3 regions of the Halopseudomonas xinjiangensis genome follow, and region 1 is predicted to be linked to each of the others. Evidence: predicted binding sites of a transcription regulator. Region 1 holds the regulator's gene; each other region holds the start of a gene.
The links. The regulator sigma-54, encoded in region 1, starts transcription at its own class of promoters, with help from an activator protein. The targets are predictions, from matches to a motif close to ANTGGCATNNANNTTGCTNT.

Region 2: the regulator sigma-54 is predicted to act here: its motif matches at 2,132-2,151, upstream of nirB (nitrite reductase large subunit NirB).
Region 3: the regulator sigma-54 is predicted to act here: its motif matches at 2,425-2,444, upstream of flgB (flagellar basal body rod protein FlgB).

Annotation. Positions count from the first base shown of each region.
Region 1 is NZ_LT629736.1:2,508,837-2,513,037, forward strand. Features, by position in the region: gene lptB (LPS export ABC transporter ATP-binding protein) at 1-678, shown strand, start outside; gene BLT85_RS11610 (RNA polymerase factor sigma-54) at 766-2,265, shown strand; gene hpf (ribosome hibernation promoting factor) at 2,345-2,653, shown strand; gene ptsN (PTS IIA-like nitrogen regulatory protein PtsN) at 2,675-3,130, shown strand; gene rapZ (RNase adapter RapZ) at 3,133-3,987, shown strand; gene BLT85_RS11630 (HPr family phosphocarrier protein) at 3,990-4,201, shown strand, end outside.
Region 2 is NZ_LT629736.1:2,241,948-2,246,148, forward strand. Features, by position in the region: gene nirB (nitrite reductase large subunit NirB) at 1-1,924, opposite strand, end outside; gene glgP (alpha-glucan family phosphorylase) at 2,460-4,121, shown strand.
Region 3 is NZ_LT629736.1:2,125,290-2,129,490, reverse strand. Features, by position in the region: gene flgA (flagellar basal body P-ring formation chaperone FlgA) at 1-352, opposite strand, end outside; gene BLT85_RS09725 (chemotaxis protein CheV) at 455-1,396, shown strand; gene BLT85_RS09720 (CheR family methyltransferase) at 1,429-2,253, shown strand; gene flgB (flagellar basal body rod protein FlgB) at 2,491-2,895, shown strand; gene flgC (flagellar basal body rod protein FlgC) at 2,898-3,338, shown strand; gene BLT85_RS09705 (flagellar hook assembly protein FlgD) at 3,352-4,038, shown strand; gene flgE (flagellar hook protein FlgE) at 4,074-4,201, shown strand, end outside.

The DNA of each region.
Region 1 (4,201 bases):
AAGGTAGTGCGCGACGTCTCGGTGGCCATCCACAGCGGCGAGGTGGTCGGCCTGCTCGGCCCCAACGGCGCAGGCAAGACCACCTGTTTCTACATGATCGTCGGGCTGGTCAAGGCCGACGAGGGCAACATTCTGATCAATGACGTCGATGTTACCAAGCTGCCTATGCACGGCCGGGCACGTCAGGGCATCGGATATTTGCCGCAGGAAGCTTCCATCTTCCGCAAACTCACGGTCGGCCAGAACATCATGGCGATCCTGGAGACGCGAAAGGACCTGAACGCCAAGGGGCGAGAAGGCAAACTCGAATCACTCTTGCGCGAGTTTCATATCCACCACCTCAAGGACAGTCTTGGCATGAGCCTGTCAGGCGGAGAACGGCGGCGCGCCGAGATCGCCCGGGCCTTGGCGACGGAGCCCAAGTTCATTCTGCTCGACGAGCCCTTCGCCGGGGTGGACCCGATTTCGGTCAACGACATCAAGCAGATCATCCAGCACCTGCGCGACAAGGGCATCGGCGTACTGATCACGGACCACAACGTGCGTGAAACGCTGGATATCTGCGACAAGGCATACATCGTCAATGACGGTCACATCATTGCCGAAGGCAATGCAGAAACCGTACTCTCGAACCAGACGGTCCGTGATGTGTACCTCGGTCATGCCTTCCGCCTGTAACTGGCTCGGTGATTCAGGCATGCTAAAGGCATCGGGCCACATTCTCGGTCAGGGCATCATCCAGCGCACAGGGTACTTCACCGCATAATGAAACCATCGCTCGTCCTCAAGATGGGGCAGCAGCTGACCATGACGCCTCAGCTGCAGCAAGCCATCCGACTCCTTCAGCTCTCCAGTCTCGACCTCCAACAGGAAGTCCAGGAGGCACTGGAAGCCAACCCCATGCTGGAAATGGCCGATGATGGTGACGACGAGTACGGTTCAGGCTCCCACGAGCAATCTTCCGATGGAGACGACGCCCCGGCGGTGACCATTCCCGAGCCAGTCGAGCTCGACTCCATCGAGCAGCATGGTCAGGGTGAGGAAGGCAACTGGAACGAGCAGATTCCCACTGAGCTGCCAGTCGATACCCAATGGGAAGATGTGTACCAGACTTCTGCCAGTTCATTGCCGAGCAATGACGACGAAGACTGGGACTTTACCGCTCGCACCGGGACCGGCGAGACGCTTCAGAGCCACCTGGAGTGGCAGCTCAACCTCATTCCCTTGTCAGAAACTGATTACCAGATTGCCTTGGCGCTGATCGATGGCATCAACCCGGACGGCTATCTGAGCGAATCGCTCGAAGAAATCCTCACCTCGCTTGATCCGGAGCTTGAGGTAGAACTCGACGAAGTCGAGATGGTGCTTCACCGGATTCAGCAATTCGAGCCGGTCGGCGTCGGCGCACGTGACCTGCGCGAATGTCTGCTTCTGCAATTGAGACAGTTGCCTGCCGACACGCCGATGCTGGAACAGGCCACGCGTGTGGTGAAGGACCATCTGGAGCTGCTCGGCAACCGCGATTTCGCTCAGTTGATGCGGCGCTCCAAACTCAAGGAAGACCAGCTTCGCGATGCTGTTGCGCTGATCCAGACGCTCAACCCGCGTCCCGGATCGGAGATCGCCTCGGGCGATGCCGAATACGTCATTCCCGATGTGATCGTGCGCCGCGACACCAATCGCTGGATCGTCGAGCTGAACCAGGACGCCGTCCCCAAGGTACGCGTGAACGGCCATTACGCATCAATGGTCCGCCGCGCTGACAGCAGCGAAGACAACACCTACCTGCGCAACCATCTGCAGGAGGCCCGCTGGTTCATCAAGAGCCTGCAGAGCCGCAACGAAACGCTGATGAAGGTCGCCACGCAGATCGTCGAGCATCAGCGCGGCTTCCTCGAGCACGGCGAAGAAGCCATGAAGCCACTGGTATTGCACGACATCGCCGAAGCGGTCGGCATGCACGAATCGACAATTTCGCGCGTCACGACGCAGAAATACATGCACACGCCGCGGGGAATCTTCGAACTCAAGTACTTCTTCTCCAGCCATGTCGGCACCACCGAAGGCGGGGAATTTTCCTCGACCGCCATTCGCGCACTGATCAAGAAACTGGTTGCAGCAGAAAACCCGAAGAAACCATTGAGCGACAGCAAGATCGCTGGTTTACTGGAAGAACAGGGAATATCGGTAGCCCGCAGAACGATTGCCAAATATCGCGAGTCGCTCAACATCGCGCCGTCGAGCGAACGCAAGCGGTTGGTGTGACCAGCCGGGATTTTCAGGTGGCACCATCGGGTGACAGTCAGCGTCGCCCCGCTATATCAAGCCAATCAGGAGAAGCCGTATGCAATTGAACATCAGCGGTCATCAACTAGACATCACCGACAGCCTGCGCGACTACGTCACGGAAAAGATGTCACGGCTCGAGCGACATTTCGACAAAATCACCAACGTGCAGGTCATCCTGGAAGTCGAAAAGGTACGGCAAAAGGCAGAGGCCATTCTTCACGTGGCCGGAGGCGAAGTCGTCGCCAATGCTGAAGCGACCGATATGTATGCAGCTATCGACCTGCTTACTGACAAACTGGACCGTCAGTTGATCAAGCACAAGGAAAAGAACATCAACCGCCTTCAAGGCGCCAACGACCGCTAAGGCCGCATACGCCGAAGACCCATGCAAATAGACCATATCCTCACCCCCGAGCGCACCTTTGCCGGTGTGCAGGGGGGCTCGAAGAAACGTGTGCTGGAGCAGATCGGCAAGTTGATTGCCCAGCACACCAACCTTGACCCTGATGCCATCTACGAAAACCTGATCGCTCGGGAGCGACTCGGCTCGACTGGCTTCGGCAACGGTATCGCTATTCCGCACAGCCGCTTGGCCGGCTGTGATCGTGCCATCGGCGCCCTGCTGCAACTGGAGAGCAAGATCGATTTCGACGCGCTAGACGGCGAGCCGGTGGATCTGATCTTCGTGTTGCTGGTCCCACAACAGGCAACCGAGCAACACCTGCAGATTCTGAAGATGCTGGCCGAGAAGCTCGATCAGCAAAGCGTGCGCGAATCGCTGCGCGCCGCTCCCGACTCGCAGTCGCTCTACCAGGCGATGATCGGCGCGGGCGGAAACTGAGCGTGCGTCTGGTGGTGGTCAGTGGTCGCTCCGGCTCTGGAAAGAGTACGGCGCTGCACATGCTCGAAGACAACGGCTTCTACTGTATCGACAACCTGCCAGCCGGACTGTTGCCCGAATTGGCCAGACAGGCGAACCAGACCGATGTGCGCCTGCCCAAGGTTGCGATCAGTATCGATGCGCGGAATCTGCCCAGCGACCTGGCGCGCTTCCCGGCGCTGCTGCGCAAGGTCCGCGAAACAGGCACGCAGTGTGACGTACTGTTCCTCGCTTCGACCGATGACGTGCTGATCAAGCGTTTCTCCGAGACCCGGCGCAAACATCCGCTGACCGACGAGCATCATTCGCTGGCCGAGGCGATCTCCGAGGAGATGCGCCTGCTCGAGCCGATCATCGATCTCGCCGACCTGAAGATCGATACCAGTCACCTCACCCTGTACCAGTTGCGCGATGTGCTCAAGCAACGGCTACTTGGCGCGGAGGCACATGAGCCTTCGGTACTGATCCAGTCATTCGGGTTCAAGCGCGGCGTTCCGGTGGACTCCGATCTCGTGTTCGACGTCCGCTGCCTGCCTAACCCTTACTGGAAGAAGGATCTACGTCCCTTCTGCGGCAAGGACCAGGAAATCCGCGACTACCTCGGCGCGGAGCCCGAAGTGGAAGAGATGTACCAGGACATCCGTCAGTTCCTGGAAAAATGGTTGCCACGTTACGCCGCCGGCGAACGCAGCTATACAACCATTTCCATCGGTTGTACTGGCGGGCATCATCGTTCGGTATACATAGCCGAACGCCTGCTAAAGGAACTGAGCGCGAATACCTCCAATTTGCTGATACGCCATCGCGACCTACCTTGATGATGTTGACCAGACGTATCCAGATCATCAACAAACTGGGGCTGCATGCACGAGCCGCTGCCAAGTTTGTTGGCGTCGCCAATCGCTACGATTGTGATGTCGCTGTCGGAACGAGCGAAGAATCGATGGTCAACGGCAAGAGCATCATGCAGGTGATGATGCTAGCCGCTGGCAAGGGCAGCGAGATATACATACAGTGTCAGGGTCCACAGTC
Region 2 (4,201 bases), 270 kb from region 1:
TGCGCAGCGACTTGCCATAGGCGTGGCCGGTTTCGAATCCGGCGGCGATCAGCTCGCCCCATATGTCCGGCAGCTCGTGCAGCTGGGCGCCGAACAGGTCGATGCGCTGGCCGCCGGTGATCTTGGTGTACAGGTCATACTTTTTCGCCACCTGACCCAGCACGATGAGCTTCTCGGGTGTGATCTCGCCACCTGCGATGCGCGGCACGATGGAATAGGTGCCGTTTTTCTGCATGTTGGCCATGAAGGTGTCGTTGGTGTCCTGCAGCGGAATCAACAGCGGATCGGTGATCGGCTGGTTCCAGCAAGATGCCAGGATCGAGCCCACAGCCGGCTTGCAGGTATAGCAACCATGGTGACCGCGACCATGCTTGGCCAGTAGCTCGTCGAAGCTGTGAATGTTCTCGACCCGCACGATGCCGTACAGCTCCTGGCGGGTGTAGGCAAAGTGCTCGCAAAGGCTCTTGTCGACTTCCACGCCGCGAGCGGTCAGCTCGTGCTCGAAAACCTGCTTGAGTAGTGCGCTGCAGCCGCCACAGCCGGTAGCGGCCTTGGTTTGTCCCTTCAGCTCGCCGAGATCGGTGCAGCCGGCATCAACAGCGCAGCACACCGCGCCCTTGGTGACGTTGTGGCAGGAGCAGATGGTGGCGGTGTCTGGCAATGCATCAGCGCCCAGTGTCGGTGCACCGTCAGACATCGGCAGAATCAGGCTAGACGGATCCGCAGGTAGCTTGATGCCGTTCTGGGCGTATTGCAGCAGGGTGTCGTAATAGCTGTTGTCACCGACCAATACCGCGCCGATCACGTGTTTGCCATCAGCTGATACCACCAACCGGCGGTAGGTCGAGGTGGCTTCATCGATGAACCGGTAGCTCTTGGCGCCCGGCGTGGCGGCATGCGCATCGCCGATCGAACCGACGTCAACGCCGAGCAGTTTCAGCTTGGTCGACATGTCAGCACCGGTGAAGGGATCGTAATCGACGCCGGCGATCTGCTTGGCCAGGTTGCGGGCCATGGTGTAGCCCGGCGCGACCAGTCCGAAGATGCTGCCGTTCCAGGAGGCGCACTCACCGATGGCATGTATTGCCGGATCGCTGGTACGGCAATGATTGTCGATCATCACACCGCCGCGCTCGGCGACTTCCAGGCCACAGGCACGTGCCAGGGCATCCTGCGGCCGAATGCCGGCAGAAAAGACGATCAGATCGGTTTCGAGAAACTCGCCGTCATTGAAGTTCATGCGATAGGCATGCTCTTCCCCAGCCACGATTTCCTTGGTGGCTCGCGCCAGATGTACGGAAACACCCAGTGCCTCGATACGCGCCTTCAGTGCTGCGCCACCATCGGCATCCAGCTGTACCGGCATCAGGCGTGGAGCGAACTCGACGACATGTGCCTCGATGCCCAGCGACTTCAGAGCATTGGCTGCTTCCAGACCCAGCAGACCGCCGCCGACCACCACACCACGGCGCGCCGTGGCAGCGGCTGCGCGGATACCGTCGAGGTCTTCGAGCGTGCGGTACACCAGGCGCGAATTGCCTTCCGCACCGGGGATCGGTGGCACGAAGGGATAGGAGCCGGTAGCCAGAATCAGCTGATCGTAGGCCTGGCGGCCTTCGCTGGTGATGACTTCCTTGCGCTCGCGGTCGATCTCAAGAACCTGCACGCCCAGATGCAGGCGCACCCCGTTGCAGTCGTAAAAATCGGAGTCGCACATCGCCAGCGAGTCGGCGTCGCGTCCGTCAAAGTATTCGGAGAGATGCACGCGGTCGTACGCACGCTGCTTTTCCTCACCAAAAACATGAATGTCATAGCGCGACAGAGCGCCCTGTTCGATCAATTGTTCGACGCAATGGTGGCCGACCATGCCGTTGCCGATGACGACCAATGTCTCGCTCTTGATCGAAGTAACGATGGAGTTCATAGCCTTTCCTCAGTCGAAGCGTTTGCCGGCACCGCCGGCCAAAACAAAAAGGCGCCTGGAATCTCTGCAGACTCCAGGCGCCTTTGCCTGATATTCATTTGGTTTGTTCAGCACCATCAGGCAGCGTCGCCGATGTTGCTGGTCCCTTTATTGGTCGCCGTTGACCGAGGGACACCTGCGAAGCATCACGCAGATCTTGCGTATGAATAAGCAACGGCTGTGCCAATACGCCTCAAGTCGGCCGACTGTCGATTACCAGATCACCTTATGCGACTGAATATTAAGGTCTTTTATAAAATCCAGAGACAGCCAAAGAACCGCAGGAATGTGTATAAAGGTCGTTTCGGCGCGCTTGCCCAAACGAACCAGAACTGTGCGCCGGAGGAGCAGACTCCCGTTTTTGGTGCGCTTTTGAAAAGTTCCCTTCCCCCGATGCCGTTCGTCGCGAGACGTTGCAAAAGCCTGCGCGAAAACGAGAATGGTCAGCTCGACAGCGCCACCCGACCCTCCCTGCCGGTGGACAATGGAGCAAGACATGACGGATACCACCAACTGGCCCCTGCCCTATCGCGTCAACCCTGCGTATGCGCGCAAGGTTGCCTATTTTTCCATGGAATTTGCCATCGATCAGGCGCTGAAAATCTACTCAGGCGGCCTGGGCTTTCTGGCCGGATCGCACATGCGCAGTGCTTATCAGCTGCGTCAGAACGTGATCGGCGTCGGCATACTGTGGAAGTACGGCTATTACGATCAGGCGCGCAATGCGGACCAGACCCTGCGCGTGGATTTCACCAAGAAGTACTATCCGTTCCTGACCGACCCGGGCATCACCGTCACGGTGCAGGTCAATGGTCACGATGTGAAAGTGAAGGCATTGTGTCTCCCGGCACAGACATTCGGCAGCGCGCCGCTCTATCTGCTCACCACCGACATCCCGGAAAACGATCATCTGGCGCGCACCATCACCCACTGCCTGTATGACGTCGAACCTTCCGCACGCATAGCCCAGAGCATCGTACTGGGCCTGGGCGGAGCCAAGGTGGTCGAAGCAATGGGCGGCGCTGAGCTATACCATATGAATGAAGCGCATGCCCTGCCCCTGGCCTTTCATCTGATGGATCGCCTGGGTGAGGCAAGCGAAGTGCGCAAGCGCATCGTCTTCACCACGCATACACCCGAGAAAGCCGGTAACGAAGAGCATGAGACCTCGTTCCTGAAGCGCATGGGTTTCTTCGGTGCGCTCAACCATGAGCAGGAAGTGAACCTCACCGGCATTCACGAGCACCTGTTCAGTCATACGCTGGCAGCGCTGCGCGTTTCCCATGCATGTAACGGGGTATCCCGGTTACACGGGGCGGTGGCGAACCAGATGTGGGAAGGCAATGATGGCATCTGCTCCATCGAGGCGATCACCAATTCACAGAATGCCTTGTTCTGGCAGGACAAGAAGCTGCGTCAGGCTCTCGATCGCAACGACCCCAAGCGGCTGATTACGCGTAAGAAAGAAATGAAAGACGATCTGTTCCGCATCGTCGCTGATCAGACCGGCAAACTGTTCAATCGGGACGTGCTGACCATCGTCTGGGCCCGCCGTTTTGCGCACTACAAGCGCGCCACCCTGTTGTTGCATGATTTTCATCGCTTTCTGAACCTGATCGAGCGCACCGATCGCCCAGTGCAGATCATCTGGGCCGGCAAACCGTTCCCGTTCGATCACGATGCCATCAGCGTATTCAACGGGCTGGTACGACTGTCTCGCAAGAAGCGCAACATAGCCGTGTTGACCGGGTACGAAATCGAGCTATCGCGCCAGCTCAAGCAAGGCGCGGATGTCTGGCTGAACACGCCCGTGCGGCCACGGGAAGCGTCGGGCACCAGCGGGATGACCGCTGCCATGAATGGTGCAGTGAACTTCTCGATCAATGATGGCTGGATTCCTGAGTTTGCCAAAGACGGTGAAAACAGCTTCATCATCCCGGTTACCGAGCCGAAGCTGAGCGAGCATGAGCAGAACGAGGCGGATTATCAGAATCTGATGTCGATCTTTGAAGACCGGATCATCCCGCTGTATTACGACGAGCCGCAGCGCTGGAACGAGATCGCCATGGCCAGCATGCGGGATGTGACGCCGGCTTTCGATTCCGATCGCATGGCTCGGGAGTATTACGAGAAGCTTTACTCTGCCAAGCTGGGCTGAGCGGGATGGTGCGCTCCTGCATCACCGCGTAGTTTGCGCAACTAACGGAGCCAATCGGGGCGCTTGCTCGGATCACGCAA
Region 3 (4,201 bases), 380 kb from region 1:
GGGTAACCAGCACCTGCTCGAAGAGGCTCACCTTGGCCGGCACGAAGAGCCGCCAACGTGCCTCGTCGCTCTCACAGCTCACCCGTACCGTCACCCGGCCGACGGGTGCAGCGGGACTTTCCAGTGTCGCTGCGATGGCCTCCGGCGGGCAAAGAGGTAGCCGCAAACGGGGGTCCAATCGCCCGACTTCGATCTCGTAGCGGGCGTCGCGAGCGCTCGCCGAAACATGACGTTCGGCTTGTTCCTCAAGAAAAGCCTCGGTCGTGCCGATAAGCTGTTCGATCAGAGGATTCGCGGAGGAGCCGGCGGAAAAAAATATCGCCAACGCCGCGCAGTGCCTGATAAAACGCATACAATTAGCCCTGATGACAAAACGGGTGGCGCCAAGTTACTGTCGCTTTCCTGTAGCGGAAGCAAGAAACGTACCGCCGCGCGTAATAACGAGGAGGCGCCCATGGCTGGCGTTATGGACTCGGTCAACCAGCGTACCCAGCTGGTCGGACAGAATAGACTTGAATTACTGCTGTTCCGGCTAGCCGGCAATCAGCTATATGGCATCAACGTTTTCAAGGTCAAAGAGGTGCTGCAATGCCCCAAACTGACCTTGTTGCCGAAGCTGAACCCGGTCGTTCGCGGTGTCGCGCATATCCGCGGCGGCACGTTGCCAATCATCGACCTGAACAAGGCTACCGGTGGGCCGGGGCTGAGTGATCTCAGCACTGCCTTTGTCATTATTACCGAATACAACTATCGGGTTCAGGGGTTCCTGGTTCGCTCGGTAGAGCGCATCGTCAACATGAACTGGTCCGAGATCCATCCGCCGCCACGTGGCACCGGTCGCGATCATTACCTGACCGCAGTGACGCGGGTAGATGACAAAACGGTTGAAATCATTGACGTGGAGAAGATTCTCGCCGAAGTAGTGCCGACCGTAGAAAACATTTCCGCCGGAGTGATTGATGCGCAGACCCAGGCGGAAGCCGTGTCGCGCAAGGTGTTGATCGTCGATGACTCGACCGTGGCTCGGAAACAGGTTGCACGCTGTCTGCAAGAGGTTGGCGTTGAAATCGTTGCGCTCAACGATGGTCGTCAGGCGTTGGACTGGCTGCGGGAATTAGCCGAACGGGGCGAAGACGTCTCGAAACATCTGCTTATGATGGTGTCTGATATCGAGATGCCGGAAATGGACGGTTATACGCTGACCGCCGAAGTGCGCAATGATCCGCGGATGAGCAAGCTGCACATCATGCTGCACACTTCGCTATCGGGCGTGTTCAATCAGGCGATGGTAAAGAAGGTCGGAGCAGACGAATTCCTTGCCAAGTTCAAACCGGACGAACTGGCCAAGCGAGTAATCGATCGGTTGCATGCCCAGCGCGACGCTGCAGGCGCATGATGCCGGCACATCAATGAGATAGGGCGGGTTGAGTGACCTCTGCAAACGATTTTCAGCAATTCCGGGATTTCCTTGAAAAAGCCTGTGGCATCGTTCTGGGGGACAACAAGCAGTATCTCGTGGCCAGCCGGCTGAATCGGCTCCTCGAGCAGGAACGTATCAAGTCATTGGGCGAGCTCATCGCGCGGATTCAGGCGAACCCGCGTGGCGGGCTGCGCGAATCGGTGATCGACGCCATGACCACCAACGAGACGTTGTGGTTTCGCGACGTCTACCCGTTCGAGGTGCTCAAGACCAAGCTTATCCCCGAGTTCATCCAGAGCAACCCCGGGCAACGGCTGCGCATCTGGTCGGCGGCCTGTTCTTCGGGCCAGGAGCCGTACTCGCTGAGCATGTCCATAGACGAGTTCGAGCGGAGCAATCTCGGCCAGCTACGGGCCGGCGCGCAAATTGTCGCTACCGATCTGTCGGGCAGCATTCTCAGTGCGGCCAAGTCGGCGGAGTACGACAGCCTGTCCGTCGCCCGTGGGCTTTCGCAGGATCGGTTGGCGCGGTATTTCGACGCTGCCGGGCCAGGGCGTTGGACAGTGAAACAGCCGGTTCGCTCGCGTGTCGAGTTTCGAGCGCTGAATCTTCTGGACAGTTATGCCGGGCTTGGCAAGTTCGACATCGTGTTCTGCCGCAACGTGTTGATTTACTTCTCGGCAGATCTGAAGAAGGACATTCTCAAGCGTATCCATGCCACCCTGAAACCGGGCGGCTATCTTATGCTAGGAGCATCTGAAGCGCTGAACGGATTACCCGAGTTGTACCAGATGGTTCAATGTAGTCCTGGAATCGTGTACAAGGCTCGCTGATCTAACTGTCCTACAAGTATCTTGATCGGTGATGCAAGCGGCGTCTGACTATTGACGCTGGCTTGCCGTCCAGGCGCGTTTCCCCCGCTTTAACCGCTGAGTTGCGGTAATTTTTTGCCGCCGCAGCCTCTCCTTTTACCCAAGACCCCTGATTTATATGGAAAACTGGTCTTTGGCATAACCTTTGCTTTATTTCCTCTGTGAATGTCTTGCCGAGTGGGCGAGCGGAGGAATGCTATGAGCTTGAGTTTCGACCGGGCGCTGGGTCTGCATGAAAAAGCGCTGTCGTTTCGCGCTGACCGCGCAGAAGTGCTTGCCAACAACATCGCCAATGCCGATACGCCGAACTACAAGGCGCGGGACTTGGACTTTGCGGCTGTTCTCGACTCACAACAGTCCGGCGGCGGCGAGCCTTTCAAGGCCCAGCGCACACATAGCGGACACCTGGCGATGGAAAGCCTCATCGATCAGGCTGCCGGGCTGCGCTACCGCATTGCTGCGCAACCCTCGATCGATGGAAACAGTGTCGACACCCAGGTCGAGCAAGCCAAGTACGCGCAGAATTCTATCGACTTCCAGGCGAGTTTTACCTTCCTCAATAGCAAGTTCAAAGGCCTGATGACGGCCATTCGGGGAGATTGACCGTGTCGCTGACCCAGATTTTCAACATCGCCGGATCGGGCATGAGCGCCCAGTCGCTGCGCCTGAATACGGTTGCCAGCAACATCGCCAACGCCGAGACGGTATCGAGCAGCATCGACGAAACCTATCGCGCTCGCAACCCGGTGTTCGCCACGGTCTTCAGCGAGCAGCAGGGCGCTGGTGGCTCGTTGTTTCAATCCGAAGGCGAAGCCGGTCAGGGTGTCGAGGTTCTCGGTGTGGTCGAGTCCGACGCCGAGTTGCAGGCTCGATACGAGCCGGACCATCCGATGGCCAATGAAGAAGGCTATGTCTTCTATCCGAACGTCAACGTCGTCGAAGAGATGGCCAACATGATGTCGGCTTCGCGGGCCTACCAGACCAACGTTGAAATCATGAACACCGCCAAGACCATGCTGCAGCGCGTGCTGACGCTGGGCCAGTAAAGGAGAAACCCTGATGAGCGTCACCAACAACCTCAGCGTCGGTGAAAGCCTGCTGGACAATTACAAGGTCGACCAGGACCGCTTCGCCAAGGGCGATGAGTTGGGCAAGGATGCGTTCCTGCAGTTGCTCGTCACCCAGATGAATAACCAGGATCCGCTGTCACCGCAGGAGAACGGCGAGTTCATCGCGCAGCTTGCGCAGTTCAGCACCGTTGAAGGTATCGGCAACCTGAATACGTCGATGGATTCGCTGCTCAGTGGCTATCAGTCGTCCCAGGCGCTGCAGGCTTCATCGCTGGTCGGCCGTTCGGTGATCGTTCCGACCGCCAACGCGATGGTCGATACGCAACAGGGCATCCAGGGTCAGATGGCGCTCACGCAGTCGAGCAGTAATGTTCTGGTGAACGTTTACAACAGTACCGGAAAGCTCGTTTCGGCCATCAACATGGGCCCGCAAGAACCAGGCATGCTCGATTTCAGCTGGAACGGCCAGGATGCCAGCGGCAACATCCTGCCGCCCGGCAAGTACAAGTTCGAAGCCATCGCCAGCCAGGGTGGTGAGCAGAAGCAGGTCGCCACTTTACTGCCCGCCAATGTCGACAGCGTCTCGCTGGGCGTGGGCAAGGGTGGAGAGATGGTTCTAAATCTGGCTGGTTTGGGCAGCATCGGTCTGTCTGAAGTTCTTTCCATTAGCAAGTAGGTCGTTGTCCGACAACATTAGGCAAGGAGTACAAAATGTCTTTTAACACTGGTTTAAGTGGTATTCGGGCGGCGGCTTCAGATCTGAATATCACCGGTAACAATATCGCCAACGCGGGTACCGTGGGTTTCAAAGGATCACGGGCCGAGTTTGCTGACGTGTA